2 regions of the Streptomyces sp. NPDC047453 genome follow, and region 2 is predicted to be linked to the other one. Evidence: riboswitches for the same ligand, from Rfam matches in the RefSeq annotation. Region 2 holds a riboswitch; the other holds the start of a gene.
What was found. Region 2 has a riboswitch for S-adenosylmethionine ahead of ABZ818_RS02335 (aminotransferase class V-fold PLP-dependent enzyme). Riboswitches for the same ligand answer to the same signal wherever they lie in the genome.
Positions count from the first base shown of each region.

Region 1: another riboswitch for S-adenosylmethionine. It lies ahead of thrC (threonine synthase); the one in region 2 lies ahead of ABZ818_RS02335 (aminotransferase class V-fold PLP-dependent enzyme).

Region 1 is NZ_JBEYTS010000007.1:199,973-215,334, forward strand. Features, by position in the region: gene murQ (N-acetylmuramic acid 6-phosphate etherase) at 1-305, shown strand, start outside; gene ABZ818_RS09825 (DUF6584 family protein) at 462-989, opposite strand; gene ABZ818_RS09830 (hypothetical protein) at 1,129-1,713, shown strand; gene ABZ818_RS09835 (MFS transporter) at 1,717-3,192, opposite strand; gene ABZ818_RS09840 (NADH:flavin oxidoreductase) at 3,418-4,560, opposite strand; gene groL (chaperonin GroEL) at 4,760-6,382, opposite strand; gene ABZ818_RS09850 (cold-shock protein) at 6,757-6,960, opposite strand; gene ABZ818_RS09855 (MoaD/ThiS family protein) at 7,391-7,666, opposite strand; gene thrC (threonine synthase) at 7,663-8,946, opposite strand; SAM riboswitch class I at 8,965-9,135, opposite strand; gene ABZ818_RS09865 (glucosyl-3-phosphoglycerate synthase) at 9,266-10,273, shown strand; gene ABZ818_RS09870 (trehalose-6-phosphate synthase) at 10,357-11,787, shown strand; gene otsB (trehalose-phosphatase) at 12,026-12,901, opposite strand; gene ABZ818_RS09880 (DUF3263 domain-containing protein) at 12,955-13,197, opposite strand; gene ABZ818_RS09885 (ROK family protein) at 13,379-14,323, shown strand; gene nagA (N-acetylglucosamine-6-phosphate deacetylase) at 14,323-15,362, shown strand, end outside.
Region 2 is NZ_JBEYTS010000001.1:522,350-537,711, forward strand. Features, by position in the region: gene ABZ818_RS02315 (c-type cytochrome) at 1-183, shown strand, start outside; gene ABZ818_RS02320 (Rieske 2Fe-2S domain-containing protein) at 180-1,247, shown strand; gene ABZ818_RS02325 (cytochrome bc complex cytochrome b subunit) at 1,244-2,881, shown strand; gene trpD (anthranilate phosphoribosyltransferase) at 3,029-4,093, shown strand; SAM riboswitch class IV at 4,179-4,295, shown strand; gene ABZ818_RS02335 (aminotransferase class V-fold PLP-dependent enzyme) at 4,494-5,864, shown strand; gene ABZ818_RS02340 (Lrp/AsnC ligand binding domain-containing protein) at 5,890-6,171, opposite strand; gene ABZ818_RS02345 (rhomboid family intramembrane serine protease) at 6,168-6,920, opposite strand; gene ABZ818_RS02350 (hypothetical protein) at 7,075-7,314, shown strand; gene ABZ818_RS02355 (NYN domain-containing protein) at 7,396-8,745, shown strand; gene ABZ818_RS02360 (NlpC/P60 family protein) at 8,983-10,017, shown strand; gene ABZ818_RS02365 (NlpC/P60 family protein) at 10,262-11,284, shown strand; gene ABZ818_RS02370 (hypothetical protein) at 11,317-12,507, shown strand; gene ABZ818_RS02375 (glycosyltransferase 87 family protein) at 12,495-13,745, opposite strand; gene ABZ818_RS02380 (glycosyltransferase family 4 protein) at 13,891-15,033, shown strand; gene ABZ818_RS02385 (AMP-dependent synthetase/ligase) at 15,046-15,362, opposite strand, start outside.

The DNA of each region.
Region 1 (15,362 bases), on a different contig from region 2:
CGCAGAAACTGGTCCTCAACATGCTCTCGACGATCACGATGATCCGCCTGGGCAAGACCTACGGAAACCTGATGGTCGACGTGCGGGCCTCCAACGACAAGCTCCGCGCCCGCTCCCGCCGTATCGTCGCCCTGGCCACGGGAGCGGCGGACGACGAGATCGAACGGGCCCTGACGGCCGCGGACGGCGAGGTGAAGACCGCCATCCTCACCCTCCTCGCCGACACCGACGCCCCCACGGCAACCCGACTCCTGAACCAGTCCGACGGCCACCTGCGCATCGCACTGGAGCGGGCGGGGGACTGAGGCCGGCGGACCCGGGAGCGAGCGGGCAGGCCGGGGGATCCCTTACCGGTCGCAGCACTTAAGGCTTGTCCCGTAAAGATCTTCGATTCAGTGGGGCTGTGATCGGCTGCTGTTCGTGCCTTGAGCGGGGCTCCTCGCCGGCCCCGGTGACCTGGGTCAGTCGAAGAGGGCCAGGACGCCGATCACCCAGACCGCAAGGAACGCAAGGGCCCCCACCAGGCAGCCGACGCCTGCCAGCACACCGCTGACCGACCAGGGTTCGGAAGGCGCCTCGTACTTCTCCTCCAGGTCGTCCCGGTAGGAGGCGGGGTCGTCCCAGTCGACGGGGTGCCCCAGCTCCTCGGCGCAGGCGGTCCGCACCGCGACCAACTGCCCCTTCGCGAAGGAGGTGGCAGCCATCGCCTCCGGGCCGCGCCAGGCGATGGCCTTCATCCGCCACCCGGGAGACCCGTACCGCGCCTCGAAGGCGGCGGTCTCGTCGGCGTCGCGGTCCTCTTCGAGGTACATCCAGCGTCCGGCCTCGGCGGCATCGCCGTAGAGCCGGTACACCTCGGCCAGACGCCGGCGGAGCATCAGGTCGTACGGGAAGGACGAGACGAGACCGCGCAAACGCTGGCGCGCGACGGGAACCCGGCCAGCGGCCAGGTCTGCATCGACTCGGGAAAGGGTCTCTCTCAGGGGCATGAACGCATGATCGAATGCTGTGGTGACCAGTGTCGAACCGGTTTTCCCGCTCAGCACGCACTCGCTCTCGACAGTGTCGGCTGAGCCTCACTGACAGGACACCGCCATTTACGGGACAGCCCTTAGGCTGGAGGACACCATGAACCACGCCCAGCTCACCGCCCTGGGACGGGCTCTGCGTCTGCTCGGCGAGCATGGCGAGGCGCTGTCCGCGGAGACGCCCGACGCCAGGCTGCACGAGATGAAGGCGGATCTCCGGCGGGCTCTCGACCTGCTGGACGAGACCGTCACGACGGCCGCGCCCGCCACCCGCTGCCCCGAGCATCCGAACGGGCCCGTCGACGAGAGCGCCCCCGACCTGTGCCTCCTGTGCGAGACCCGGCGCCGGGCCGCCCGCCGCTCCGAGGTCGACGGGGCGTACGCCTCGTACGCGCGCCGCGCCGCCGAGCCCGCCGTCCCCGCCCCGTCCCGCTACGGCGTCCGCGAGGACCGGCCGCAGCCCCAGCAGCGATGGCTGCCGGAGCTGTGGAACGGGCGGGAGTGGCAGTTGTGCGGGTCCCCGCGCCGGGACCGGCGCGAGGCCGAGCTGTTCATCGCCGCCCAGCGCCGGACACCGCGCGCCGCGCCCGCCTACCGGCTCGTGCACGAGTTCACCGACTACGAGGTGGTCCGGGTCTGGGGCCATCCCGCGCGGACCGACATCGAGCCCATGGGCAACCCGTAGGGCCTACTGCACCTTCGCCCCGGCGGGCGCGGGCTCACCGGCCGCCGACGGCTCCCCCAGGGCCGTGGTGCGCGGGCGCGGGATGAAGGACGCGACCAGGAAGCCGAGCAGGGCGGCGCCTGCGCCGACGGCGAGGACCGTGCGGAAGCCGTTCTCGGAGGGCAGCTGGTAGGGGCCGAACGCGGTGGTCATATGGGCCAGGACCACGCCCGCCACCGCGCTGGCGACCGACGTGCCGATCGAGCGCATCAGGGTGTTGAGGCTGTTCGCCGCGCCCGTCTCGGACGCGGGGACGGCGCTCATGATGAGCGCGGGCATCGAGCCGTAGGTGAAGCCGATGCCGGCGCCGATCACGCAGGACGTCAGGACGAAGTGCCAGACCTGGCTCATCAGGACGATGTTGAGGCCGTAGCCGGCGGCCACGATCAGCGCGCCGATCATCAGCGTCACCTTGGGGCCCCTGGTCCGCGAGACGATCGCCGACACCGGGGCGACGGCCATCATCACCAGGCCTGAGGGGGCCATGACCAGGCCGGAGGCCAGCAGCGACTTGCCGAGGCCGTAGCCGGTCTGCGCGGGCAGTTGCAGCAGCTGCGGGATGACCAGGGACATCGAGAACATCGCGAAGCCGATCGCCACCGAGGCGAGGTTGGTCACCAACACCTGGCGGCGGGCCGTGGTGCGCAGGTCCACCAGGGGCGCCTCGACACGCAGTTCGAACAGGCCCCAGGCGACCAGGACCACGACCGCCGCCGCGAACAGGCCCAGGGTCGTGCCGCTGCCCCAGCCCCAGTCGGCGCCCTTGGAGATCGCCAGGAGCAGGCAGACCAGGCCCACCGCCATACCGACCGCGCCGGGAAGGTCGAAGCGCCCGCCGGTGCGCACCGCCGACTCGGGCACGAAGCCCAGCACCAGCACCGCCGCCGCGACGCCCAGGCCGGCCGAGGCCCAGAACAGCATGTGCCAGTTGAGGTTCTCGGCGATCAGCGCGGCGGCGGGCAGCCCGAGGGCACCGCCGACGCCGAGCGAGGCGCTGATCATCGCGGTCGCCGAACCGAGCCGCTCGGCGGGCAGTTCGTCGCGCATGATGCTGATGCCGAGCGGGATGACACCTGAGGCGAGGCCCTGCAGGGCGCGGCCGACGATCATCGGCGTGAGGGAGTCGCTCAGCGCGGCCGTGACCGAGCCGGCCACCAGCATGGCGAGGCTCAGCAGGAGCATGCGGCGCTTGCCGTACATGTCGCCGAGGCGGCCCATGACCGGGGTGGCCACGGCCGCGGCGAGCAGCGTGGCGGTGACGGCCCAGACGGTGTCCGACGCCGAGGCGTGCAGGAGCTTGGGCAGCTCGGGAATGATCGGGATCACGAGGGTCTGCATCAGCGAGACCACGATGCCGCCGAAGGCGAGTACGGCCACGACGGCGTTGGGCCGGGGCGCGGATTGCCCGGCCGTGGCGGGCCGGGCGAGTGCGTCGGACATGAAGGAAGGTCTCCGTCGGAGAAGGGATGTACTTGACTCAGGCAACTTTAATTGGAATTGTTTGACTCAAGCAAGCGAAATCCCGCCGGGGAGACCAAGAAGCGAAGACCCACCGGACGAAGACGAAGGCCCGGCAGGCAGAGGGGCGGCGCCCGCCCTCCGGCAGCCACCGCCCCCACATCCGGGCCCGAGCCCCCCGGGCCCGGCCCGGCTCAGCTCAGCAGCTCAGCTCAGCGTCTTCAGCGCCGCCGCGTCGTACGGCTTCAGCTCCTCGAAGCGGCCGCCGAGGACCTTCGCCGCCCACTCGGGGTCCTGGAGCAGCGCGCGGCCCACGGCCACCAGGTCGAACTCGTCACGCTCCAGCCGGTCCAGCAGGTTGTCGAGGCTGCCGAGCTCCGCGCCCTCGCCCTGGAACGCCTTGATGAAGTCGCCGTCCAGACCCACCGAGCCGACGCTGATGACCTGCTTGCCCGTCAGCTTCTTCGTCCAGCCCGCGAGGTTGAGGTCCGAGCCCTCGAACTCCGGCCGCCAGTAGCGGCGCGTGGAGGCGTGGAAGACGTCCACTCCGGCCGCCGCCAGCGGCGACAGGATCGCCTCCAGCTCCTCGGGGGTCTCGGCCAGGCGGGCGTCGTAGGCCTCCTGCTTCCACTGCGAGTACCGGAAGAGGACCGGGAAGCCGGGCGAGACGGACTCGCGCACCGCCGCCACGATCTCGGCCGCGAACTTCGTACGGGCCACCGGATCGCCGCCGTAGGCGTCGGTACGGCGGTTGGTGCCCGTCCAGAGGAACTGGTCGAGCAGGTAGCCGTGGGCGCCGTGCAACTCCACGCCGTCGAAGCCGATGCGCTCCGCGGCGGCGGCCGCCTCGGCGAACGCGCCGATGACGTCGTCCAGGTCCGTCCGCGTCATCGCCCTGCCGGTGACCTCGGACTCGCCGATGCGCAGCCCGGAGGGGCCCACCGCGGGCGCGTCCGGGAACGGCTGCTGGCCCGGCCGGCGCACCATACCGATGTGCCACAGCTGCGGCACGATCGTGCCGCCCGCCGCGTGTACGGCCTCGGCCACCTTGGCCCAGCCCGCGAGCTGCTCCTCGCCGTGGAAGCGGGGCACGCGGTCGCTCTGCCCGGCCGAGTCGTGCCCCACGTAGGTGCCCTCGGTGACGATCAGGCCGACGCCCGCGGCGGCGCGGCGGGCGTAGTACGACAGCACGTCCTCGCCGGGGACGCCGCCCGGCGAGAACATCCGGGTCATCGGCGCCATCACGATCCGGTTGGGGACGGTGAGGCCGTTCAGAGTGACGGGGCGGGAGAGGACCTCGGCCGCGCGGGACGCGGACCCGGAAGCGGACTCGGAGGCGGTGACGGTCACGTGGGGGGCTCCTCGGAATCGTGGTCGGTACCGGCCGGCGCGCACGCGCGTCAGCCGGGCACCGGCGTCAACTGCCCTGCCTGCCACGGCATTCCACCGAGCCACTCCTGTGACCCGGAACACGCCCGAGGGCGGCACCCCCTGTCTCCAGGGAGTGCCGCCCTCGGTACGTGAAGGACGGATCCGATCCTCGAGGGGATCAGAAGTCCATGTCACCGCCCGGCATGCCGCCGCCGGCCGGCGCGGCGGCCTTCTCCGGCTTGTCGGCGATGACGGCCTCGGTGGTGAGGAACAGCGCGGCGATGGAGGCGGCGTTCTGCAGCGCGGAACGGGTCACCTTCGCCGGGTCAATGATGCCCTCGGCGACCAGGTCGACGTACTCACCGGTCGCGGCGTTCAGGCCGTGGCCCGGGGTGAGGTTGCGGACCTTCTCCACCACGACGCCGCCCTCAAGACCGGCGTTGACGGCGATCTGCTTGAGCGGGGCCTCCAGGGCGAGCTTCACGGCCTGCGCGCCGGTCGCCTCGTCACCGTCGAGCTCCAGCTTCTCGAAGACGTTGGTGGTCTGGAGCAGGGCCACGCCACCACCGGCGACGATGCCCTCCTCGACGGCCGCCTTGGCGTTGCGCACGGCGTCCTCGATGCGGTGCTTGCGCTCCTTGAGCTCCACCTCGGTGGCGGCACCGGCCTTGATGACCGCGACACCGCCGGCGAGCTTCGCCAGGCGCTCCTGGAGCTTCTCGCGGTCGTAGTCGGAGTCGCTGTTCTCGATCTCGGCGCGGATCTGGTTGACCCGGCCGTTGACCTGGTCGGAGGAGCCGGCACCGTCGACGATGGTGGTCTCGTCCTTGGTGATGACGACCTTGCGGGCGCGGCCCAGGAGGTCCAGGGTCGCGTTCTCCAGCTTGAGGCCGACCTCCTCGGAGATGACCTCGCCGCCCGTGAGGATGGCGATGTCGCCGAGCATGGCCTTGCGGCGGTCGCCGAAGCCCGGGGCCTTGACGGCGACGGACTTGAAGGTGCCGCGGATCTTGTTGACGACCAGGGTCGACAGGGCCTCGCCCTCGACGTCCTCGGCGATGATCAGCAGCGGCTTGCCCGACTGCATGACCTTCTCCAGGAGCGGGAGCAGGTCCTTGACCGAGGAGATCTTGGAGTTGGCGATGAGGATGTACGGGTCCTCGAGCGACGCCTCCATGCGCTCCATGTCGGTCGCAAAGTAGGCGGAGATGTAGCCCTTGTCGAAGCGCATGCCCTCGGTGAGCTCGAGCTCCAGACCGAAGGTCTGCGACTCCTCGACGGTGATGACGCCTTCCTTGCCGACCTTGTCCATGGCCTCGGCGATGAGTTCGCCGATCTGGGTGTCGGCGGCGGAGATGGAGGCGGTGGAGGCGATCTGCTCCTTGGTCTCGACCTCCTTGGCCTGGTCGAGCAGGGCGGCGGAGACGGCCTCGACGGCCTTCTCGATACCGCGCTTCAGAGCCATCGGGTTGGCACCGGCGGCGACGTTGCGCAGGCCTTCCTTGACCAGGGCCTGGGCGAGCACGGTCGCGGTGGTCGTACCGTCACCGGCGACGTCGTCCGTCTTCTTGGCGACTTCCTTGACCAGCTCGGCGCCGATCTTCTCGTACGGGTCCTCGAGCTCGATCTCCTTGGCGATGGAGACACCGTCGTTGGTGATCGTGGGGGCACCCCACTTCTTCTCGAGGACGACGTTGCGGCCCTTGGGGCCGAGGGTCACCTTGACGGCGTCCGCGAGCTGGTTCATGCCGCGCTCGAGGCCTCGCCGCGCCTCCTCGTCGAACGCGATGATCTTGGCCATGTGAAGTGGTCCTCCCAGGACTGGGGGTGATTACTTCGGACCGCGCCCGCGCCCGCGACGGACGGCCCCGACCGGTGGTTCCTTGCCCCACCCGGCCCGTGGCCTCACCGACCCGGTCCTTCGTTGTCACTCTCACCTTCAGAGTGCTAACGCCAATGATTAGCACTCGACCCCTTCGAGTGCAAGCGCCTTGGGGGGTCGGCGGGGCACTCAGCCGGGCGCGAACACGGGTGTGCCGGGCCGTGCGAGCGCGCGGACCCGGGCGTGCCGACCGCCGGACGGGGCGGTGCGCCGGCACAGCGAAGGGCCCGCACCCCGGCAGCGGAGGTGCGGGCCCTTCCGAAGAAGAACGTCGCTTGCGGTGGTCGCGCGATTCAGGCCGTGACACGGACCATGTCGGCCTGCGGACCCTTCTGGCCCTGCGAGATCTCGAACTCGACCCGCTGGCCCTCTTCCAGCGTGCGGTAGCCGTCCATCTGGATCGCGCTGTAGTGGACGAAGACGTCCGCACCACCGTCGACCGCGATGAAGCCGTACCCCTTCTCCGCGTTGAACCACTTGACGGTGCCCTGAGCCATGCCTAACTCCCCTATTACTGGCCCTTGCACAGATCCACACTTCGCGGACCCGGGTCAGACCTCACCCCCCGTGGATCGGGGGCGTGCGCCGGAACGCGTCGACCGCGGCTGAATGTATCTGTCCAACTGCCGTCTGCAACAGGTCAATCGGACGAGAAATCTGGACGTACGCGGTCCGGAATATAGGAAGAATTCACGCGAATTCAGGGCAAGTCGGGCCCCGCAGACAAGGCAAATGCCGCAAAAGGCCCGCAGACTTTGGCTACTTCTTGCCGGGCTCGCGGCAGGAATCCATGGCCCCGGATTCGGAGTTCGAGGGCGCGTTCCCCAACTGTACCGCGCTCAATCACACAGAATTGCCCCCTCCGCTTCTCTCACGGAGGGGGCAATTCGATGAACTCTGCGTAACCGGGATTACCGAAGGTAATGATCAGCCGCCGGCGACCGCCGGGATGATCGAGACGCCCGCGCCGTCCGGGGTGGCCGTCTCGAGGCCCTGCTCGAACCGGACGTCGTCGTCGTTGACGTACACGTTGACGAAGCGGCGCAGCTTGCCCTGGTCGTCCAGGACCCGTGCCGCGATGCCCGTGTGGTTCTTCTCCAGGTCCGAGATGACCTCGGACAGGGTCGCGCCCTCGGCGTTCACCTCGGCCCGGCCGCCGGTGTAGGTGCGCAGGATGGTGGGGATGCGAACGGTCACGCTCATGCCAGGCCAGCCTCTCGGAAGGAGTCCAGGGTCGGACGGATCGTCGCGGTCAGGCCGGTGCCGGCCACCGCGTCCAGCGTCTTCAGCCCGTCGCCGGTGTTGAGGACGACGGTGGTCTTCGTCGGGTCGAGGACGCCGTCCTCGACCAGCTTCTTCGTCACGCCGACCGTCACACCGCCCGCGGTCTCGGCGAAGATGCCCTCGGTCCGCGCCAGCAGCTTGATGGCGTCGACGACCTGCTCGTCGGTCACGTCCTCCACCGCGCCACCGGTGCGGCGCGCGATGTCCAGGACGTACGGGCCGTCGGCCGGGTTGCCGATGGCCAGTGACTTGGCGATCGTGTTCGGCTTCTGCGGCCGCACGACCTCGTGGCCGGCCTTGAAGGCGGTGGACACCGGCGAGCAGCCCTCGGCCTGGGCACCGAAGATCTTGTACGGCTTGTCCTCGACCAGCCCCAGCTCGATCAGCTCCCGCAGGCCCTTGTCGACCTTGGTGAGCTGGGAGCCCGAGGCGATCGGGACGACGATCTGGTCCGGCAGCCGCCAGCCGAGCTGCTCGCAGATCTCGTACGCCAGCGTCTTGGAGCCCTCGGCGTAGTACGGCCGCAGGTTGACGTTGACGAAGCCCCAGCCCTCGCCGGCCGGATCGCCGATCAGCTCGGAGCAGAAGCGGTTCACGTCGTCGTAGTTGCCCTCGATGCCGACGAGTTCGCCGCCGTAGATCGCGGCCATCACGACCTTGCCCTGCTCCAGGTCGTGCGGGATGAACACGCAGGAGCGCAGCCCGGCGCGGGCGGCCGCGGCGCCGACGGCGCCGGCGAGGTTGCCGGTCGAGGAGCAGGAGAGGGTCGTGAAGCCGAAGGCGCGGGCCGCCTCCAGCGCCTGGGCGACCACGCGGTCCTTGAAGGAGTGCGTCGGGTTGCCGGAGTCGTCCTTCACGTACAGCCCGCCGGTCACCCCCAGTTCGCGGGCGAGGCGGTCGACCCGGACGAGCTTGGTCCAGCCCGGGTTCAGGTTCGGCTTGCCGGCGACGTCCGCGGGGACGGGCAGCAGCGGCGCGTAGCGCCAGATGTTCGCGGGGCCCGCTTCGATCCTCTTGCGCAGCTCCTCGGTGTCGTAGGCCGAGAAGTCGTAGGCGATCTCCAGCGGGCCGAAACACTCCTCGCAGGCGAAGACCGGGCCGAGGGGGACGCGGTGACCGCACTCGCGGCAGCTCAGCGCCGCTGCGGGGCCGAGGTCCACGGTGGAGTCGGTGCTGCTTACAACGGTCTGCACAGCCATGTGAGGCGAGGCCCTTTCTCCTCATCTTCCTCACGACGCATCTCGCCGTGAGACGGATTTGGCACCTTCCCTAGCCGGGAGCCTCGCGAAGACGATCGGCTGTGCACGCACAGCAGTCGATACGAGAAACCGGCTGGAGGGTTGCCGGGGCTTCATCGGGCCGTGTCCCTCTGCCCCTCTGGATGAGCTGTATTCGGTTGTGACGCGGAGGTGACCCCCGGCATGGGATGGTCGTCCGCGTTGTTCAGACTGTAACGGAAGGCCAGGACGGCTGAGTCAGTCGTCCGAAGCGCGAGACAACAGTGAGGAGCCGCTGACCGTGCTGGAAGAAGTCGAGCGCTGGCTGGCCACCCGCTCCTGGTCCGTGGCCGACCGGCCGCTCCACCAGATCCTGGCGGCCAAGCAGCGCACCGGCCAGTCGGTCTCCGTGGTGCTGCCCGCGCTGAACGAGGAGGCGACGGTCGGCGACATCGTCGCGGTGATCCGCCGCGACCTCGTGGAACGGGCACCGCTCGTCGACGAGATCGTCGTCGTCGACTCGGGCTCCACCGACCGCACCTCCGAGGTGGCCGCCGCCGCGGGTGCCCGCGTGGTGCACCGCGACGAGATCCTGCCACGCCTGCCGGCCGTGCCGGGCAAGGGCGAGGTCCTGTGGCGCTCCCTGCTCGTCACCCGCGGGGACGTCATCTGCTTCGTCGACGCCGATCTGCGGGAGTTCTCCTCCGACTTCGTCACCGGCATCGTGGGCCCGCTGCTCACCGAACGCGACGTCGACCTGGTCAAGGCGATGTACGACCGGCCCTTCACCGTGCCCGGCGGGCACACCTCCGAACCGGCCGCGGCCGGGCAGGCCAGGCAGGCCGGGCAGGGCGGGCAGGCCGGGCAGGGCGGGCGGGTCACCGAGCTGATGGCACGCCCGCTGCTCAACATGCACTGGCCGCAGCTGGCCGGCTTCGTGCAGCCGCTCGGCGGCGAGTACGCGGCCCGCCGCTCACTCCTCGAACAACTGCCCTTCCCGGTCGGCTACGGCGTCGAGTTGGGCATGCTGGTCGACGCGCTGCACCTGGTGGGCCTGGACGCCCTCGCCCAGGTCGACGTCGGCGTGCGCAGGCACCGGCACCAGGACGGACAGGCGCTCGGCCGGATGGCCGCCGCGATCTACCGCACCGCGCAGCTGCGCCTGGCCCGCGGCCACCTCGTGCGCCCCTGCCTCACCCAGTTCGTCCGCGGCCAGAACGGCTTCGAGCCGCGGACGTACGACGTGGACACGGAGGAGCGTCCGCCGATGGCCGAGATCGCGGAGTACGCGGCCCGGCAGGTGGCGTGAAACACCGGTCCCGCCCGCCGTCCGCCGGCTACGAAGCGGAACCGTACGTTTGAGCGTTTCGGGGCCGGGCTAAGTTGAGGCGTATGGCTTCTACGCACGGTGCCGAGGTACTGGTCGCGTCCAATCGCGGCCCGGTTTCGTACGAGGTGCGCGAGAACGGCACGCTCCACTCCCGGCGCGGAGGCGGAGGGCTGGTGTCCGGGCTCTCCGCGATCGGTCCGGAGGCGGGCGCGGTGTGGGTGTGCGCCGCGCTGAGCGACGCCGACCGGGAGGCGACGGTCCGCTTCGAGAGCGGGCGCCGGCTGCCGTCGGAGGCGACCGGCGGGCAGCAGGTGCGGATGCTCGACATCGACGCGAAGGTCTTCTCCGACGCCTACAACGGCATCGCCAACTCGGTGCTGTGGTTCGTCCACCACATGCTGTACCAGACCCCGCTGGAGCCGGTCTTCGACGCGGACTTCCGACGCCGCTGGAAGTCCTACGAGGCCTACAACCTGGCCTTCGCCGAGGCGCTGGCGGAGGAGGCGGCCGAGGGGGCGGCCGTGGTGGTGCAGGACTACCACCTGGCGCTCGTGCCGGGGATGCTGCGCGACTTCCGGCCCGATGTGCGCATCGGGCACTTCTCGCACACGCCGTGGGCGCCGGCGGACTACTTCCGGATCCTCCCCGACGACATCGCCGAGCAGGTGCTGCGCGGGATGCTGGGCGCGGACCGGCTGGGCTTCCTCACCCAGCGGTGGGCGGACGCGTTCGCCGGCTGCTGCGACGCGCTCGTCGGCGGGCTCGGGGGCACCCGGATCGGGGTGCACGGGCTGGGCGCGGACGCGGAGTTCCTGCGGGAGCGGTCGCGCCGTGCCGACGTCGAGGAGCGGATGGCGGCGCTGCGCGAGGAGGTCGGCACCGGACCGGACGGGGGCCCGCGCCGGACGGTCGTGCGGGTGGACCGGACCGAGCTGTCCAAGAACATCGTGCGGGGGCTGCACGCGTACCGGCAGCTGCTGGAGGACCGCCCCGAGTGGCGCGAGCGGGTGGTGCACGTGGCGTTCGCCTACCCCTCACGGCAGGACCTCGCGGTGTACCGGAAGTACACGGAGGAGGTGCGGCGGGTGGCCGAGGAGATCAACGCGCGCTACGGGACGCCCGGCTGGACCCCGGTCCTGCTGCACGTGGAGGACGACTTCGCGCGCTCGCTCGCGGCGTACCGGATCGCCGACGTGGCGCTGGTCAACCCCATCCGGGACGGGATGAACCTGGTCGCCAAGGAGGTGCCGGTCGTCTCCGACTCGGGGTGTGCGCTGGTGCTGTCGCGGGAGGCGGGCGCGTACGCGGAGCTGGGGGAGGACGCGGTCGTCGTCAACCCGTACGACGTGATCGGGACGGCCGGGGCGCTGCACCGGGCGCTGAGCATGCCGGAGCACGAGCGGGCGGAGCGGACGAAGCGGCTGGCCGCCGCCGCGACCGCGCTGCCGCCCGCTCAGTGGTTCCTGGACCAGTTGGAGGAACTGGGCGGCTGAGCGGCCGAGCGGCTGGTGCTGTGACCGGAAAGGTTCACCGGCTCGCGACGCCCGGCACGGCACTCCCCCAGCCTCCGGCCGGGGGGTACCCCCACGCCGCATTATCGCATCACCCGAGTACATCCAGTACGCGGGCGACGCTCCGCCTTGCGATGCTCCCCCACAGCCTGAACGGCGCGGGAGGTACCCCCAGCACCGGACGCCGCGAGCTTCCCGGCAAACCTTTCCGGTCACAGCACTAGGCGAGGTGGTCCGCCAGGTTCCTCAGCAGTGCCACCACCCCGGCCGGGCCGTCCACCACCAGGTCGGCCCTCTCCGACACCTCCGTGACCTCCGTGCTGCCGCTGCAGACCAGGACGCCCGGAATTCCGTCCGAGCGGAGTTTGTCGACCGCGGCGAAGGCCGGCAGGTCGCCCAGGTCGTCCCCCGCGTACAGGACCGACGTGGCGCCCAGGTCGCGGGCGCAGTCCAGGAGGGCGACCCCCTTGTCCATGCCCGGAGGGCGCAGTTCGAGGACCATGCGGCCTGGCTCGACGATCAGCGCGTGGCGGCGGGCCAGGTCGGCGAGGGGCTCGCGCAGCGCCTCGAACGCGGCCTGCGGGTCGTCCGCACGGCGGGTGTGGACGGCGACCGAGCGGCCCTTCTCCTCGATCCAGGTGCCGTGCCAGGCGCCGATCCGGTCGAGCAGGCCGGGCAGTTCGGCGCGGACCGCGGCGACACCGGGGTGCGGGGGCGGGGCGGTGACCGTGCCCGTGGCGGCGTCCCAGCGCTCGGCGCCGTAGTGGCCGAGGACGACCAGGTGTTCCAGGCCGGGTACGCCCGCGAAGCCGCCGTGGCGCACCGCGACGCCGGGCGGGCGGCCGGTGACCACCGCGACGGCGACCACCTTCGGGGCGAGCGCGGAGAGCGCGGGCACGGCGTCCGGGTGGGCGCGGGCCTGGTCGGGGTCGGGGACGATCGGGGCGAGCGTCCCGTCGAAGTCGAGCGCGATCAGCGCGTGCTCCGGCCGGGCGAGGATCGCGGCGAGCCCGTCCCGGCCCGCCGGAGTGGCGGGCGTCGGGAGGGAGGAGACGGGGGCGGTCGAGTCGGTGGCGTGACTGTCCTGGCTTCCCATAGGGCGAACCTATCCCTCCACGGCCGCGGGCACTCCTCCGTTCCGGGCGGGTCTCAGCGCTCTGCGCGCCGGGCCTCGCGCACCCGGCGCAGCCGGTTCACCGTGACCGGGTCGTGGGCGAGGGCGCGGGTGTCGTCGAGGAGGGCGTTGAGGAGCTGGTAGTAGCGGACGGGCGAGAGGCCCAGTTCCTCCCGTATCGCGCGCTCCTTCGCGCCGGGGCCGGTGAAGCCGCGGCGCTCCAGGGCGAGGATGTCCCGCTCCCTGCGGCCGAGCCCCTGCTCCACGTCGTCGTCCATACCAGGCACCGTAGCCTCCACCACCGACAGCGGCCCTCGTCGGATCCGACTGGCCCGACTGGCACGGCTGGGCCGGCGCCGCGCCGTTCCGGCCGTACCGGCGTCACCATGTGGACACAATTGGTCTGCACCAAGCAAGTGGACTAGACCTCTCCCGGTCGACGGGTCCACACTGTTCCACGTGAAACACGTCATCGCCCTCGATGTGGGCGGCACCGGGATGAAGGCCGCCCTGGTCGCCGCCGACGGCTCGCTGCTGCACCGGGCCCGCCGGGCGACCGGCCGCGAGCGCGGACCGGACGCCGTCGTCGAGGGCATCCTCGACTTCGCCGCCGAGCTGCGGGCGCACGGCGTCCGGCACCTCGGGGAGGAGGCGGCCGCGGCCGGTGTCGCCGTCCCCGGCATCGTCGACGAGGCGCGAGGCGTCGCCGCCTACGCGGCCAACCTCGGCTGGCGTGACGTACCCCTGCGTGACCTGCTCGCCGAGCGGCTCGGCGCCCCCGTGGCCCTGGGCCACGACGTGCGCACCGGCGGGCTGGCCGAGGGCCGGATCGGGGCGGGCAAGGGCACCGACCGGTACCTCTTCGTGCCGCTGGGCACCGGGATCGCAGGCGCCATCGGCATCGACGGCCGGGTGGAGGCGGGCGCGCACGGCTTCGCGGGCGAGATCGGCCACATCGTCGTACGCCCCGGGGGCCTGGCCTGTCCGTGCGGGCAGCGCGGCTGTCTGGAGCGGTTCGCCTCCGCGTCGGCGGTCAGCCAGGCATGGGCCGAGGCGGGCGGGGACCCGGACGCTGACGCGGCGGACTGCGCCAAGGCCGTGGAGTCCGGGGACGCGCGGGCGCGGGCGGTCTGGCAGGAGGCGGTGGACGCGCTCGCCGACGGGCTGGTCACCGCGCTCACCCTGCTGGACCCGCGCACGCTGATCATCGGCGGCGGGCTCGCCGAGGCGGGCGAGACGCTGTTCGCGCCGCTGCGCGAGGCGGTCCGGCGGCGCGTCACCTTCCAGAAGCTGCCGTCGATCGTCCCCGCGGCCCTCGGGGACACCGCCGGATGCCTGGGCGCGGGGCTCCTGGCCTGGGACCTGCTCAACACTTCTACGACTTTTCCGGAGGTAGCCACCTGATGGCCCCCAGCAAGGTTCTGACCGGAGCCCGGGTGGTGTTGCCCACCGGGATCGTGGACGGCGGCCGTGTGATCGTCGACGGTACGCGGATCGCCGACAACGCCCGGGAGGACGCCGAGATCCTCGACGTACGCGGGCACTGGCTGGTCCCCGGCTTCGTCGACATCCACAACCACGGCGGAGGCGGCGCCTCCTTCTCCGGCACGGCCGACGACGTGCTGACCGCCGTCCGCACCCACCGGGAGCACGGCACCACCACCCTGGTCGCCTCGACCGTCACCGACGACATGGGCCTCCTCGTCAAGCAGGCGGGCCTGCTGTCGGAACTCGCCGAGCAGGGCGAGATCGCGGGCGTCCACTTCGAGGGGCCGTTCATCTCGCCGTGCCGCAAGGGAGCGCACTCCGAGGAGTTGCTGCGCGACCCGGACCCCGCCGAGGTGCGCAAGCTGATCGACGCCGCCCGCGGCCGGGCCAGGATGATGACCCTGGCCACCGAACTGCCCGGCGGCATCGACTCCGTACGGCTGCTCGCGGAGCACGGCGTGATCGCTGCGATCGGGCACACGGACGCGACGTACGAGCAGACGGTGGAGGCGATCGACGCCGGAGCCACCGTCGCCACCCACCTGTTCAACGCGATGCCGCCGCTCGGCCACCGCGCCCCCGGCCCGATCGCGGCCCTGCTGGAGGACGAGCGGATCACGGTCGAGCTGATCAACGACGGTGTGCACCTGCACCCCGCCGCCTTGGAGATGGCGTTCCATCACGCGGGCGCCGGGCGGGTCGCGTTCATCACCGACGCCATGGACGCCGCCGGGATCGGCGACGGCCGCTACCTGCTGGGCCCGCTCCAGGTCGAGGTCGACGGCGGGGTGGCGCGGCTGGTGGAGGGCGGCTCGATCGCGGGCTCGACCCTGACCCTGGACCGGGCGTTCCGGCGGGCGGTCACGGTCGACCGGCTGCCGGTCACGGACGTGGTCGCCGCGCTGTCCGCCAATCCGGCCCGGCTGCTCGGGATGGACGACCGGGCGGGCTCCCT
Region 2 (15,362 bases):
AAGGACGTCATCGCGTACCTCGACGCGGTCAACGGTGACGAGACCACGACTCCGGGCGGTATGGACCTGGGTGGCCTCGGACCGGTCACCGAGGGTCTGTTCGCCTGGATCTTCGGGCTGGGTGCCCTTGTCGCGGTCGCCGTCTGGGTCGCCGCTCGGACCGCAAAGGCCAAGAAGTCATGAGTAGCCGAGACATTCCTGAAGAGAACCTGCCCGTAGAGCAGGCAGCCCACGAGCACGGGCGCGGCGCGGTCTCCGTGGCGGACGAGCGGGCTCCGTTCGCCGACCCGGGACTGCCGCCCCACGAGCACCGGATCCAGGACATCGACGAGCGGGCCGCCAGGCGGTCCGAGCGCACCGTTGCCCTGCTGTTCACGGTGTCGATGCTGGCCACCATCGGCTTCATCGCCTCGTACGTGGCGATCCCGCACGACAAGTCGATCTTCGTCTTCCCGCTCGGGCACATCAACGCGCTGAACTTCGCGCTCGGCCTCACGCTGGGCGTGGCGCTGTTCGCGATCGGCGCGGGCGCGGTCCACTGGGCCCGCACCCTGATGTCCGACGTCGAGGTCGCCGACGAGCGTCACCCGATCGCGGCGTCCCCCGAGGACCGTGCGAAGGTCCACGCGGACTTCAAGCAGGGCGCCAAGGAGTCGGCGATCGGCCGTCGCAAGCTGATCCGCAACACGATGCTCGGCGCGCTCACGCTGGTGCCGCTGTCCGGCGTCATGCTGCTGCGCGACCTGGGCCCGCTGCCCGGGACCAGCCTGCGCCACACGCTGTGGGCCAAGGGCAAGCGCCTCGTCAACATGAACACCAACCTGCCGCTGCGTCCCGAGGACGTCTCGGTCGGCTCGCTCACCTTCGCGATGCCGGACGGGATGAAGGAGACGGACGAGGACTTCGCCAACGAGATCGCCAAGGCGGCCCTGATGATCATCCGGCTCGAGCCGGCCGACATCAAGGACAAGCGCGAACTCGACTGGGGCCACGAGGGCATCGTCGCCTTCTCGAAGATCTGCACCCACGTGGGTTGCCCGATCTCCCTGTACGAGCAGCAGACGCACCACGCCCTGTGCCCGTGCCACCAGTCCACCTTCGACCTCTCCGACGGTGCCCGAGTGATCTTCGGCCCCGCCGGCCACGCTCTGCCGCAGCTGCGCATCGGCGTGGACAGCGAGGGTTACCTCCAGGCGCTCGGCGACTTCGCGGAGCCCGTCGGTCCTGCATTCTGGGAGCGCGGATGAGTACATCAGCAGCCAACGAGTCCCGCTCTCGCGGGCAGGCACCGGCCGGCGAGAGGATCGCCGACTGGGCCGACGGCCGGCTCGGGATCTACTCCCTGGCCAAGGCCAACATGCGCAAGATCTTCCCCGACCACTGGTCGTTCATGTTGGGCGAGGTCTGCCTCTACAGCTTCATCATCATCATCCTCACGGGTGTGTACCTGACGCTGTTCTTCCACCCCTCGATGAGCGAGGTGGTGTACAACGGCTCGTACGTCCCGCTGCAGGGTCAGCTGGTGAGCGAGGCGTTCAACTCGACCATGCACATCTCCTTCGAGGTGCGCGGTGGTCTGCTCATCCGGCAGATCCACCACTGGGCCGCGTTGATCTTCCTGGCCGGCATGTTCGTGCACATGATGCGCGTGTTCTTCACCGGTGCGTTCCGCAAGCCGCGTGAGATCAACTGGCTGTTCGGCTTCCTGCTGTTCGCCCTGGGCATGTTCACCGGTTTCACCGGTTACTCGCTCCCGGACGACCTGCTCTCCGGCACCGGTGTCCGCTTCACCGAGGGTGCGATCCTGTCCATGCCGATCGTCGGCACGTACATCTCGTACTTCCTCTTCGGCGGCGAGTTCCCCGGTCACGACTTCGTGGCGCGGTTCTACTCGATCCACATCCTGCTGCTGCCCGGCATCATGCTGGGCCTGGTGGTGGCCCACCTGATCCTGGTCTTCTACCACAAGCACACGCAGTTCGCGGGTCCCGGCAAGAGCAACAAGAACGTCGTCGGCATGCCGCTGCTGCCGGTGTACATGGCCAAGGCCGGCGGCTTCTTCTTCCTGGTCTTCGGCGTCCTCGCGATGATCGCGGCGCTCGTGGAGATCAACGCGATCTGGGTGATCGGCCCGTACCGTCCGGACCAGGTGTCCACCGGCGCCCAGCCCGACTGGTACATGGGCTTCGCCGAGGGTCTGGTCCGCTTCATGCCGGGCTGGGAGGTCAACTTCTGGGGCCACACGCTCGTCCTGGGCGTGTTCATCCCGCTGGTCCTCTTCGGCCTGGTCCTGGCGGCGCTGGCGGCCTACCCGTTCATCGAGTCCTGGATCACCGGCGACAAGCGCGAGCACCACATCCTGGACCGCCCGCGCAACGCCCCGACGCGTACCGCGTTCGGTGTGGCCTGGATCACGATGTACATGATCACGCTGGTCGGCGGCGGCAACGACCTGTGGGCCACGCACTTCCACCTGTCGATCAACGCGGTCACCTGGTTCGTCCGGATCGGCTTCTTCGTCGGACCGATCATCGCGTTCGTCGTCACCAAGCGGATCTGCCTCGGCCTCCAGCGCCGCGACAAGGAGAAGGTGCTGCACGGTCGCGAGACCGGCATCATCAAGCGCCTGCCGCACGGTGAGTTCATCGAGGTCCACGAGCCGCTCAGCCAGGAGCAGCTCTACACGCTCACGGCGCACGACCAGTACGAGCCGGCCGAGATCGGCCCGGCGGTCGACGAGAACGGTGTCGAGCGCAAGATCAAGGGCTCGCAGAAGCTGCGCGCCAAGCTCAGCAACGCGTACTACGGCGAGGACAACCAGATCCCGAAGCCGACCGTCGAGGAGTACAGGGAGATCACGAGCGGTCACGGCCACCACTGATCACTGACCGCTGAGCGTCGCCACGCCACGGTCGAAGGGCCCCGTCCGATCCCCGGACGGGGCCCTTCGCGGTGTCCGGGGCTGGATAGGGTGGACCTGTTCGAGATTCGCGTCCCGCCGTACGGGACACCGACCCAGGAGCGGCATATGAACGCTGTGACCCCCGCTGGAGGCTCCACCGCGGCGGGCCGCTCCTGGCCCGCCCTGCTGAACGGCCTGCTGGACGGCCGGGACCTCACCGCCGACGAGACCGCCTGGGCGATGGACCTGATCATGCGCGGCGAGGCGACCGACGCGCAGATCGCCGGGTTCGTGGTGGCCCTGCGGGCCAAGGGCGAGACGGTGGAGGAGATCACCGGCCTGGTCCGGACGATGTACGAGCACGCCAATGTGATCGAGGTGCCCGGCGCGACCGTCGACATCGTCGGCACCGGCGGCGACGGCGCCAAGACGGTGAACATCTCCACCATGTCCTCGATCGTCGTGGCCGGCACCGGCGCCAGTGTCGTCAAGCACGGCAACCGGGCCGCGTCCTCCGCCTCCGGGGCCTCCGACGTGCTGGAGAAGCTCGGCGTCAATCTGGAACTGACGCCGCGGCGAGTGGCCGAGGTCGCGCAGGAGGCCGGAATCACCTTCTGCTTCGCGATCAAGTTCCATCCGGCGCTGCGCCACGCGGGCGCCGCCCGCGGCCAGTTGGCCATCCGCACGGTCTTCAACGTGCTCGGCCCGCTGACCAACCCGGCCAGGGTGCGGGCCCAGGCCGTCGGGGTGGCGGACCCGCGCATGGCACCGGTCGTCGCCGGCGTCTTCGCCGAGCGCGGCCACTCCTCCCTGGTCTTCCGGGGCGACGACGGCCTCGACGAGCTCACCACGACCGCCACCTCCCAGGTCTGGATCGTCCGGGACGGCACGGTGACCCAGGAGCGCTTCGACCCGCGGGACGTCGGCATCGAACTGGTGCCCGTGGAGGCGCTGCGAGGCGGTGACGCCTCGTACAACGCCGAGGTGGCCCGGCGCGTGCTGGACGGAGAGAAGGGGCCCGTACGGGACGCCGTCCTGCTGAACTCCGCGGCGGCGCTGGTGGCCCTGAGGCCGGGCCCGGGCACCTTCGCCGAACAGATCCGGGCCGGTATGGACCGCGCGGCGGAGTCGATCGACTCCGGGTCCGCCAAGCGCACGCTGGAGCGCTGGGTGACCGTCAGCAACGCCTGAGACCCGGGCCTCCCGTCGCAAGGCGCAGTCCACGATCCGGACTGCGCCTTGCGCGTGGAAGATCGTGTGGCAGGATGCTGAACCAGGTCATGAGTGACAGCCATGTGGCCCCGGCCGGCTGTCCGGCAACCCTCCGTCCGTGGCGGGGTGCCCCGGGTGAAGACCAGGCCGTAGGCAGCGAGGCCTACGGCAAGCGCGGACCCCTCGCACTCCTTCGAGTGGACACAGTCCAGGGGTCCTGGTCGACGAGGGAGCCTTCCGTGAGCAAGCGAATGCGCTAGGGCCTGTCGCCTTCGAGGCCGCAGAGCCCCGCCACCGCGCTTTCCCCCTTCACCCTTCCCCACGCTCGAGCCATGTCTGCTCGCGTGGTGATTTCGCCTGCTTTCACGGGAGTTCACCCATGTCCGTTTCCACCGTTTCCGCCGTCTCCGCCGACCAGTCCGTCTGTTCCCCGCTGCCCGTGCTGGGCCGGGACGTCACCGTTCCGCTCGTCACCGGCGGGGAGGTCACCTACGCGGCGCTCGACTACGCGGCCAGCGCGCCCGCCCTCCAGCGCGTCTGGGACGACGTGGCGGCGTACGCGCCCTACTACGGCAGCGTCCACCGCGGCGCCGGCTACCTCTCCCAGCTCTCCACCGACCTGTTCGAGAACGCCCGGAAGACGGTCGCGGAGTTCCTGGACTGCCGTGCGGAGGACCAGGTGGTCTTCACCCGGTCCACCACCGACTCCCTGAACCTGCTCGCCCGCGCGCTGCCCGCGGACTGCCAGGTCTTCGTCTTCGAGACCGAGCACCACGCCTCGCTGCTTCCGTGGCGGGACGCGCGGGTGACCTGCCTCGACGCCCCGCGCACCCCGGAGCGGGCCGTGGCGACCCTGGAGCGGGCCCTCGCCGGCCGCGACTCCCACGGCCCGGCCCTGGTGTGCGTCACCGGAGCCTCCAACGTCACCGGCGAGCTGTGGCCCGTACGGGAGCTGGCCGCCGCCGCCCACGCGCACGGCGCCCGGATCGTCCTGGACGCCGCCCAGCTCGCCCCGCACCACCCGGTGTCCGTCCGAGACCTCGACGTCGACTGGGTCGCCTTCTCCGGTCACAAGCTGTACGCCCCCTTCGGCTCCGGCGTCCTGGCCGGCCGCGCCGACTGGCTGCGCGAGGCCGAGCCGTACCTCGCGGGCGGCGGCGCGAGCCGTACGGTGGCGCGGCGCGCCGACGGGTCCGTGGACGTGAGCTGGCACGAGTCGGCCGCCCGCCACGAGGCAGGCTCCCCGAACGTCATCGGCGCCTACGCCGTCGCCTCGGCCTGCACGGCGCTGACCGAGGCCGGCTTCGACGACCTCGTCGCGCGCGAGCGGTACCTGATCCGCAAGGTGCGGGCGGGTCTCGCCGAGGTACCCGAGGTCAGGGTGCTGTCCCTGTTCGGCGACGACGCCCCGCGGGTCGGCGTGATCTCCTTCGTCGTGGCGGGCTGGAACAGCTCCCACTTCGCCGCCGCCCTCTCCGCCGAGTACGGCATCGGCGTCCGCGACGGCCTCTTCTGCGCCCACCCCCTGGTCCGCACCCTGCTGGGCGGCGATCCGCAGAGCCAGGGCGAGTGCGGCGCGCCCGAGGCCGCCCCGGGCGAGAAGTCCCTCAACGCCATCCGCGTGAGCTTCGGCGCGGGCACGCCCGACGAGCACGTGGACCGCTTCGTGGCGGCGGTGCGTGAGCTGGTCAGGGACGGCGCGAAGTGGACGTACCGCACGGAGGACGGCCGCTGCGTGCCCGCGGTGTGATCCGCGCGCTCAGGAGCCCGGGCGGTCAGGAGTCCAGCCCGATGGCGAACGCCGCCTCCAGGTCGTGCTGCGAGTAGGTGCGGAAGGCCACGTGCGTGTCCGTCCCCTCGACGCCAGGGATCTTGCTGATCCGCCCCGGGATGACCTCCGCCAGGTCCTCGTGCTGCCGCACCCGGACCATGGCGATCAGGTCGTAGGTGCCGGTGACGGAGAAGACCTCGCTGACCGAGTCCAGTGAGGCGATCTGCTCGGCGATCTCGGGGATCCGGTCCACGCTGGTCTTGATGAGGACGATCGCGGTGATCACGGCTGGTTCTCTCCCTCGGGGGCCGGAGCAGGGGCGGCCTTCACTCTAGTCTTCCGGCCGAACCAGGCCCACGCGCAGGCGAAGCCCAGGGCGAAGCCCACCACGTGGGCCAGGTAGGCGACCTGCGGTCCCTCGGTGGCGCGGCCGGCGGCCAGCCACTGGAGGGCCGCCCAGAAGGGAAGCACCACCCACGCGGGAAAGCGCAGCGGCAGGAAGAACAGGAACGGGAAGAGACTGGTCACCCGGGCGCTGGGGAACAGGTAGAGAAACGCGCCGAGGACCGCCGAGATCGCGCCCGAGGCCCCCACCAGGCTCTGTCCGGAGTCGGCGTTGGCGACCGCGTAGCCCACCAGGGCCAGGTAGCCGCAGCCGGCGTAGAACAGCGTGAACCGGACGCGGCCCATGCGTTCCTCGGTCATCGCACCGAAGACGTAGAGGAAGAGCATGTTGCCGAGCAGGTGCACCCAGCTGCCGTGCACGAACAGGGCCGTCGCGGGGGTGAGGGCGGCCCGGAGCGAGCCGGTGAACAAATCGTCGGGGATCACGCCCCACCGCCGGAAGTAGGCCCGCTGGGCGAGCAGCAGCGCGTCCCCCGTGCCGTAGGAGGGATTGAGGCCCGCCGCCGGGCCGGCCACGAAGATCAGACAGCACAGGACGATCAGGGCGCACGTCACCGGCGCCTGCATGCTCCGTACCGCCCTGGCCGCCCGGACCGTCCGGGCGGCCACCGTGAACCTGTTGCCGATCATGTGCACAGAGCATGGCGTAACCGGACGCAACCGCACAGACCGCCTCGCCGCCGTGGACGGACCGGCGCCGAGTAGCCGCCAGGCCGTAGGGTTACGTGCCACACGCCCAGGGAAGCTGGCGCGTCATGGACACAGAAGGAAGCGAACAGTCACGATGACGGTTCCCCTGCCGACCGCCACGACCCGGTGGCGCTGCACCCTGTGCGGCAACCTCACCCGCTTCGACGTGACCCGCTCGTCGAAGGTCGTGGAGTACGTCCACCTCGACCTGGCGGGAGAGCCGCAGGTCGAGGAGCGCGAGGTGGTCAGTGAGACGATCGAGTCGGTGCGCTGCCGCTGGTGCAACGCCGTGGACCAGGTGGAACTCGTGGACAGGCCGGGCGCCGGCTCCTGAGCGGAGTGGGCCCGCACAGGCGACCCCGCGGGGGTCCGTGAAGCGCAGAGGCATCGAGGCATTGAGGCATTGGGGTGACGGATGGTGGAGACACAAGGCGGGGGGCCGGGCGACGGCGCCGCCGAGGTGCTCGACCGTCCCCTGCCCGACGGAGTGCGCCGCCGGGTCGTCCAGATCGTCTCGGACGCCTTCGGCGCGCTGACGTTCGCCGAGCTGCCCGCGCAGCTGCGGCAGTATGCCCGGTTCACGCCGAGTCGCCGGGCGAAGTTCGCGGGCAACGCGATGGCGTCCGCGCTGGAGACCGATCCACTGTTCCGCCAGCGTATCGGCGAGAAGTTCAAAGAGGACCAGCCGGAGCTGTCGGGCGCTCTCGACTCCGGCTCGCCGCCCCCGGCCGCGGATCCGCTCGACGTGGCGGCCGCGGCCTACGTGCTGCGCCCGCCGGGCTGGGTGAAGCTGGTCGCCGCCGCGGGTGAGGAGGCCCAGCGGGCGGACGCCGAGCGCGCCGACGAGGAGAGCCGAGCCGAACTGGAGCGGCTGCGCGCCGAGCTGGCGGCTGCCCGCGAACAGACCCGCGCCGACACCGAGCGGCTGCGGGCCGAGCTGGACGCCGCCAGGAAAGAGGCCGAGTCGCTGCATCGCAAGCTGCGGGCCGCGCACAGCGACGTCAAGCGCGGTGAGGCCGCGCTGCGCAAAGTACGGGGCGACATCGAGGCCGTGCGGGCCGAGGGGCAGGCGCAGGTGTCGGCCGCCGAGAGCGAGGCCCGGCGGCTCAAGTCGCGTCTGGGGGAGGCGGAGGCCGCGCTGGAGGCGGCCCGCAGGGCGGCCCGCGAGGGGCGCAGCGTGGAGGACATGCGGGTCCGGCTGCTGCTGGACACCGTCCTCGACGCGGCCCAGGGGCTGCGCCGGGAGCTGGCGCTGCCGCCGGTGTCGGTGCGGCCGGCGGAGACCGTGGACGCGGTCGAGCCGGGCCGGATGACCCCCAAGGACATCGCCACCCGCGCGCTGTCCGAGCACGACCCGGCGATCCTCGACCAGTTGCTCGCCCTGCCGCAGGCCCATCTGGTCGTCGACGGCTACAACGTCACCAAGACCGGCTATCCGCAGATGCCGCTGGAGAAGCAGCGGCTCAGGCTGCTGGGGCAGCTCTCGCAGCTCGCCGCGCAGACCGGCGCCGAGGTCACCTGTGTCTTCGACGGGGCCGAGCTGGTCGCGCCGGTGCTCCTCGCGCCGCCGCGCGGTGTGCGGGTGCTGTTCTCCAAGCCGGGGGTCACCGCGGACGAGCTGATCCGTCAGCTGGTGCGGGCCGAACCGCCCGGCCGGCCGGTGATCGTCGCCTCGACCGACCGCGAGGTCGCCGACGGGATCGCGAAGGCGGGGGCGCGGCCGGTGGCCTCGGCGATGCTGCTGAAGCGGCTCTCGCGCGGCTGAAACCGGACGTAGGGAACGTAGGCCTCAAGCGCAACATACGGGAGCCATTCCCGAATTGACCGGAAGCGTCACGCAACGCAGGGTCAAGTGGTCCTCACTGCTGGTGAGTTATGGGCAAAGAATGAAGCGAGTGGTGGGATTTTCGGCCCGAGGATTTGAATTCATCACGATGAGGTCACTAGGGTCGAGCCTCGAACCTCCGAGCGGGTGATCACTCAGAAGAAGGAGCTCGCTTCCGTGGCGTCCCACCGTCGACCCAAGCAACCCAGCCGTGCGCGCGTGACTGTGCTCACCACCGTGGCGGCAGCGGCCGTAGCCGTCAGTGCCCAGGCCGCCAATGCCGCCCCGAGCGCGAAGCCGAGCAAGGACGAGGTCAAGTCCAAGGTCGACGAGCTCTACGAGCAGGCGGAGCAGGCCACCGAGAAGTACAACGGGGCCAAGGAGAAGCAGGAGAAGCTCCAGAAGGAGATCTCCACCATCCAGGACAACGTCGCCCGCGGCCAGCAGGAGCTCAACAAGCTCCGCGACGGCCTCGGTTCGATGGCCGCCGGCCAGTACCGCACCGGCGGGATAGACCCCTCGCTCCAGCTCTTCCTGTCCGCCGACCCGGACGACTACCTCGACAAGGCCTCCACGCTCGACCAGTTGAGCGGCCAGCAGGTCGAGGCGCTGAAGAAGATCCAGGACAAGCAGCGCGAGCTCACCCAGGAGCGGTCCGAGGCCTCCTCGAAGCTCAAGGACCTCGCCGCCACCCGCACCGAGCTGGGCAACAAGAAGAAGGAAGTCCAGGGCAAGCTCGCCGAGGCGCAGCGGCTCCTGAACAGCCTCACCGCCGCGGAGAAGGCCGCGCTCGCCGCCGAGCAGGCCAGGGCCAGCCGGGCCTCCGCCGACCGCGTGCAGCTGGGCAATTCCACCCCCGCCTCCGGCCGGGCCGGCGCCGCGTTCTCCGCCGCCCAGACCAAGATCGGCTCGCCGTACGTCTACGGCGCCACCGGCCCGTCCTCCTACGACTGCTCGGGTCTGACCTCCTGGGCCTACGCCCAGGCCGGTGTCGGGATCCCGCGCACCTCCCAGGCGCAGGCCAACGCGGGCACCCGGATCTACTCGCAGAGCCAGCTCCAGGTCGGCGACCTGGTCATCTTCTACGGCGACCTGCACCACGTCGGCCTCTACGCGGGCAACGGCCAGGTGCTGCACGCCCCGCGCACCGGCACCGTCGTGCGCTACGAGTCGATCAACAACATGCCCTTCCAGTTCGGCGTCCGCATCTGACGCCACCCCGGGAGCACGCCTCGTGCTCGCCCGAACGAGCGAATCCCGGCACCCCACGGTGACCCCGCGCCCCGCCGATGACCTGCGTCAGAGGCGGGGCGCCCGTGTGCGGTGCCCCCTCCGCGGCTTTGGCCGCCGTGTGTCCGCGCGGCTACTGTCTGGCGCGTTTCCCACCGGCCGGGCGCTCGGCGCCCCGGTCCCGGGAAGCGGTCAGTGTCCGCCAGTGGAGGGAGTACGGCTTCCCGTGGGGTCTCATCGCCGCCCGGCACCGTCCGGGTTCGACCGGGGCGCAGGTGCCGCGTTCTGCGTTCTGTCCGCCGCGGCCGCCGCCCTCGGCGCCGTTCCGGCCACCTCGGCCGTCGCCGCTCCGCACGGCGACGCCCGGTCCGAGGTCGACCGCCTCTACCAAGAGGCCGAGAAGGCGACCGAGGCCTTCGACAAGGCCGGCGAGCGCGCCGACCTCCTGCGCACCCGGGTACGCGACTTCCAGGACCGCATCGCCCGACGGCAGCAGCGCGTCAACGACCTCAGGGAGTCGCTGGGTTCGCTGGCCGGAGCCCAGTACCGCTCCGGCTTCGACCCGTCGATCGCCCTGCTGTTCTCCCGCGACCCGGCCGACTACCTCGACAAGGCCGCCACGCTCGACCGGATCACCGCCCACCAGGCCGGCGAACTGAAGGACCTGCGGCGGGCGCTGCGCGAACTCTCCCAGGACCGCGCCGAGGCCAACCGCGCCCTCGCCGAACTGGACAAGAACCGCAAGGCGGTCGCGACCCACAAGCGGACGGTCGAGCAGAAGCTCGCCAGGGCCCGCCGACTCCTCGGCTCCCTGTCCCCGTCGGAGCGCGAGGCCTACGAGCGGGCCTCCCGCTCCGGCCGCGAGGACATCTTCCCCGGCCTCGACGCCGGACCGGCCGCCTCCGCCCGCGCGGCCGCCGCCCTCGCCGCCGCCCGCTCCGCCCTCGGCCGTCCTTACATCTGGGGCGCCAACGGGCCCAGGGGATTCGACTGTTCGGGCCTGCTGCAGTGGTCGTACGCGCAGGCCGGAGTGCATCTGCCGCGCACCTCGCAGGAGCAGCGCAACGCGGGCCGGCGGATCCCGCTGTCCCAGGCCAGGCCCGGCGACCTGATCGTCTACCGCTCCGACGCCGGCCATGTCGCGATGTACGCGGGCGACGGCCGGGTGATCCACGCGCCGCATCCAGGCGCTCCGGTGCGCTACGACCCGGTGAACATGATGCCGATCTCGTCGGTCACCAGGGTCTGACGGCCGTCCCGGTGCCGCCGTACGATCGGGAAATGGCTGGTCGTGGGCGGGTGTCGAAATCCTCGGTGACGGTGGTGTGCCTGCTGCTCGCGTCCCTGACGGCCTGCGGCGGGCCGTCCGCGGCCGACACCGCGAAGGCGGAGGTGCAGCGGGTGCTCGACCGGCGGGCCGCGGCGGTCCTGCACCACGACGCGGCGGCGTACGCCGCCACCGGGGCCCGGGACCCGTACCCACGGCTGCGGGCCGTCCCGCTGACGGACTGGTCCTACCGGCTGAAGAGCCTGCGCCGCAGCGGCGACACCGCGGTCGCGCAGGCCGAACTGCGCTACCGGGTCACCGGGTACGACAAGGCGCCCGTCACCGCCGGGCGCATGCTGACCCTGTCCACCGGCGCCGACGGGAAGTGGTACGTCGACTCCGACCGGCCGGAGAAGAAGTCCGCCGAGCAGCTGTGGGACCAGGGCACGGTCTCGGTGGTGCGCGGGCGGCGCAGCCTCGTGCTCGGCGTCGGACACGGCGACACGGTCCTGCGCGGCTACGCGGGCCTGGCCGACCGCGCGATACCCGCGGTGTCGGACGCGTGGGGCACGGACTGGAGCCGGCAGGTCGTCCTGCTGGTCCCCAAGTCCCTGGAGGGCATGGCCGGACTGCTCGGCTCGCCCGCCTCCAACTACCGCGGGATCGCCGCCGTCACCACCGGCGAGACCGGGGGCGCGGGCCGGGCGCCCGCGGACCGGATCATCGTCAACCCCGCCGCCTACGGCATGCTCGGATCGCTCGGCAGGCAGGTCGTCCTCACCCACGAGACGACCCATGTCGCCACCCGCGCCCACACCAACGCCGCCACCCCGCTGTGGCTCTCCGAGGGCTACGCCGACTGGGTCGGCTACCGCGGTACCGGCCGCCCCCCGGACCAGGTCGCGCCCGAACTGCGGCGCGCCGTGACCGACGGGGGTGTTCCCGCCGCCCTGCCGTCCGACGAGGACTTCGGGTTCGCCGGCGATCCGTCCCGGCTCGCCCGGGCCTACGAGAGCGGCTGGATGGCCTGCCGCATGATCGCCGACCAGTGGGGCGAGCGGCGCCTCGACGACTTCTACCGCTCCGTCGGCGCGCACGGCACCCGCGAGGGCGCGGTCGAGAACGCCCTGCGGAAGGTCCTCGGCACCACCCTGGACGGGTTCACCGAGCAGTGGCGCGCGTACCTCGTGCGTCAACTGGGCTGATCGAGCCGGGCGGTGGGCCGGGCGGCCCGGTCCGGCGGCCGCGTAAGGGGCGCGGCGGTGACCGTCGAGCGCCACAGGGCCCGGCAGGCGGTCACGCCCGCGGCCACCAGCAGGCCGTTGCGCAGCAGCAGGAGGGTGACGCCGAGGCTGTCGCTCGCGACGACGTGCGTGAAGTACACCGGGAACTCCAGGGCCGTCACCGGGGCCGCCGCCAGGACGAGGCCGGCCGGCAGCCGCATGCCGTCGTCCGGGAAGCACAGGCAGACGGCGGCCAGCCCGATCAGCCACACCAGGTACTGGGGGCTGAGGACCCGGCTGGTGACCGTGAACAGCAGTACGGCCGTGAACGCGGCCTGGGCGGCTGTGTGCGGGCGGAAGCGGCGGGCCCGCAGCCGCCACAGCAGCAGCCAGCCGAAGGCGGCCGCGGTCAGGGCCAGGGACGCGGTGCTCACCACGTCGGTGTACGGGCCGACGAACTCCAGCGAGCCATAGGTGAGCAGCACCTGTCCGTTCCAGCCGAAGTACCGCGCCACGTGGAGGACGAGCGCGGCCGGCGACTCCACCTCCAGGCCCCGGTCGCGCTGCGCGGTCACGAAGGACAGGGCGTCGGGCATGGTGAGCGCGAACAGCGAGGCGAGCGCCGCCGCGGTCACCGCCGCCGCCGTCCAGGCGCGGCGCCCGGCCGCGCCCCGCAGGCCCGGCAGCAGCAGGACCGGCCACACCTTCAGCAGCGCCCCGAAGCCGGCCAGCGCGCCCATCGCACGCGGGTGGCGGAGGCCCGCGAGCAGCGCGGCCACGGCCACCGCGGTCACCATCACGTCGTAGCGCGCGTACAGGATCGGGCCGAGCAGGGGCGTGCCCGCCGTCCAGACCCAGGCACCGCGCAGCGGCCGGCCGGGCCGCCGCCCGGCGTACAGCAGCAGGCACAGCACCGCCAGGTCGGCCAGCAGGGCCAGCACGTGGAAGGCCGCGGTGTAGCCGAGGAAGGGCAGGGCGGCGGGGGAGAGGATCGCCAGCGCGGCGCCGGGTGGGTACTGCCAGGTGACGTCGTCGACGGGGAAGCCACCCTGCCGCAGCACCTCGTACCAGCCCCGGTAGATCACCGACACGTCCGCGGTGACGTCTTCCGCCCCCGCGAGCACGAACACCTTGAACACGAAGAGCACCAGCACGGCCCGACTGGCGCCCCAGACGACCAGCACCCCGGCGAGCCTCCGCCGGGTACCTGTCCCGTCCACCTCGGTCCTCTCCCGTGAGCCCGACCGGTCCGTCCGGTACGCGCGGTTCCTGCTGCGGGGCACATGATCTCCCGGATGGTCGGTGCGGGGCGGGTGGCATGGCCGTGGCCGGGCGTCCCGGTCGCGTTCGGTAGGGTCGGCCGGTGTGCGTAAGACCCTCATCGTGACCAACGACTTTCCGCCCCGGCCGGGTGGTATCCAGGCGTTTCTGCACAATATGGCGTTGCGGCTGGACCCGGAGCGAGTGGTCGTCTACGCCTCCACCTGGAAGCGGGGCCGGGAGGGTGCCGAGGCGACGGCCGCGTTCGACGCGGCGCAGCCCTTCACCGTCGTACGCGACCGCACGACGATGCTGCTGCCGACGCCGGGCGCGACCCGGCGCGCGGTCGGGCTGCTGCGCGAACACGGCTGCACCGCGGTGTGGTTCGGGGCGGCGGCGCCGCTCGGGCTGATGGCGCCGGCCCTGCGGAGGGCGGGCGCCGAGCGGCTGGTGGCCACCACCCACGGGCACGAGGCGGGGTGGGCGCAACTGCCAGCAGCGCGCGGACTCCTGCGCCGCGTCGGGGAGTCGACGGACACCATCACCTACCTCGGCGAGTACACCTGCTCCCGGATCGCCGCCGCGCTGACGCCCGAGGCGGCCGGCCGGATGGTGCAACTGCCCCCGGGCGTGGACGAGAAGGTGTTCCACCCCGGCTCGGGCGGTGACGAGGTGCGAGCCCGGCTCGGGCTCACCGACCGGCCGGTGGTCGTGTGCGTCTCACGGCTGGTCAGGCGCAAGGGACAGGACACGCTGATCCGGGCCATGCCCCGGATCCTGGCCGCCGAACCGGACACTGTGCTGCTGATCGTCGGCGGCGGCCCGTACGAGACGGAACTGCGCGCCCTGGCGGCGCGGACCGGGGTGTCCGGCTCCGTGCGCTTCACGGGCGCGGTGCCCTGGGCCGAGCTGCCCGCGCACTACGGCGCCGGCGACGTCTTCGCCATGCCCTGCCGCACCCGGCGCGGCGGACTCGACGTCGAGGGGCTCGGCATCGTCTACCTGGAGGCGTCCGCGACCGGGCTGCCCGTCGTCGCCGGGGACTCCGGCGGCGCCCCCGACGCGGTGCTCGACGGCGAGACCGGTTGGGTCGTGCGCGGCGGCTCCCCCGAGGAGGCCGCCGACCGCGTCGTCACGCTCCTGGGAGACGCCGAACTGCGCCGCCGCATGGGGGAGCGCGGACGCTCCTGGGTCGAGGAGAGGTGGCGGTGGGACCTGCTGGCCCAGCGGCTCCAGGAACTGCTGTAGGGGAGCGGCGCGCTACTTGGCGTAGAGCGCCTCGATCTCGTCCGCGAAGTCCTGCGCCACCACGTTCCGCTTGAGCTTCAGCGACGGGGTGAGGTGACCCGAGTCCTCCGTGAGCTGGGAGGGCAGGATGCGGAACTTCCGCACCGACTCCGCCTTCGACACCGCGGCGTTGCCGTCGTCGACCGCCGCCTGGATCGCCGCGTTCAGGTCCGGGTCGTCGCGCAGCGCCGCCGCCGTGGAGTCCGCCGGCTTGCCGTGCTCGGCGCACCAGCGGCGCAGGAACTCCTCGTCGAGGGTGACCAGCGCGCCCACGAACGGCCGCCCGTCGC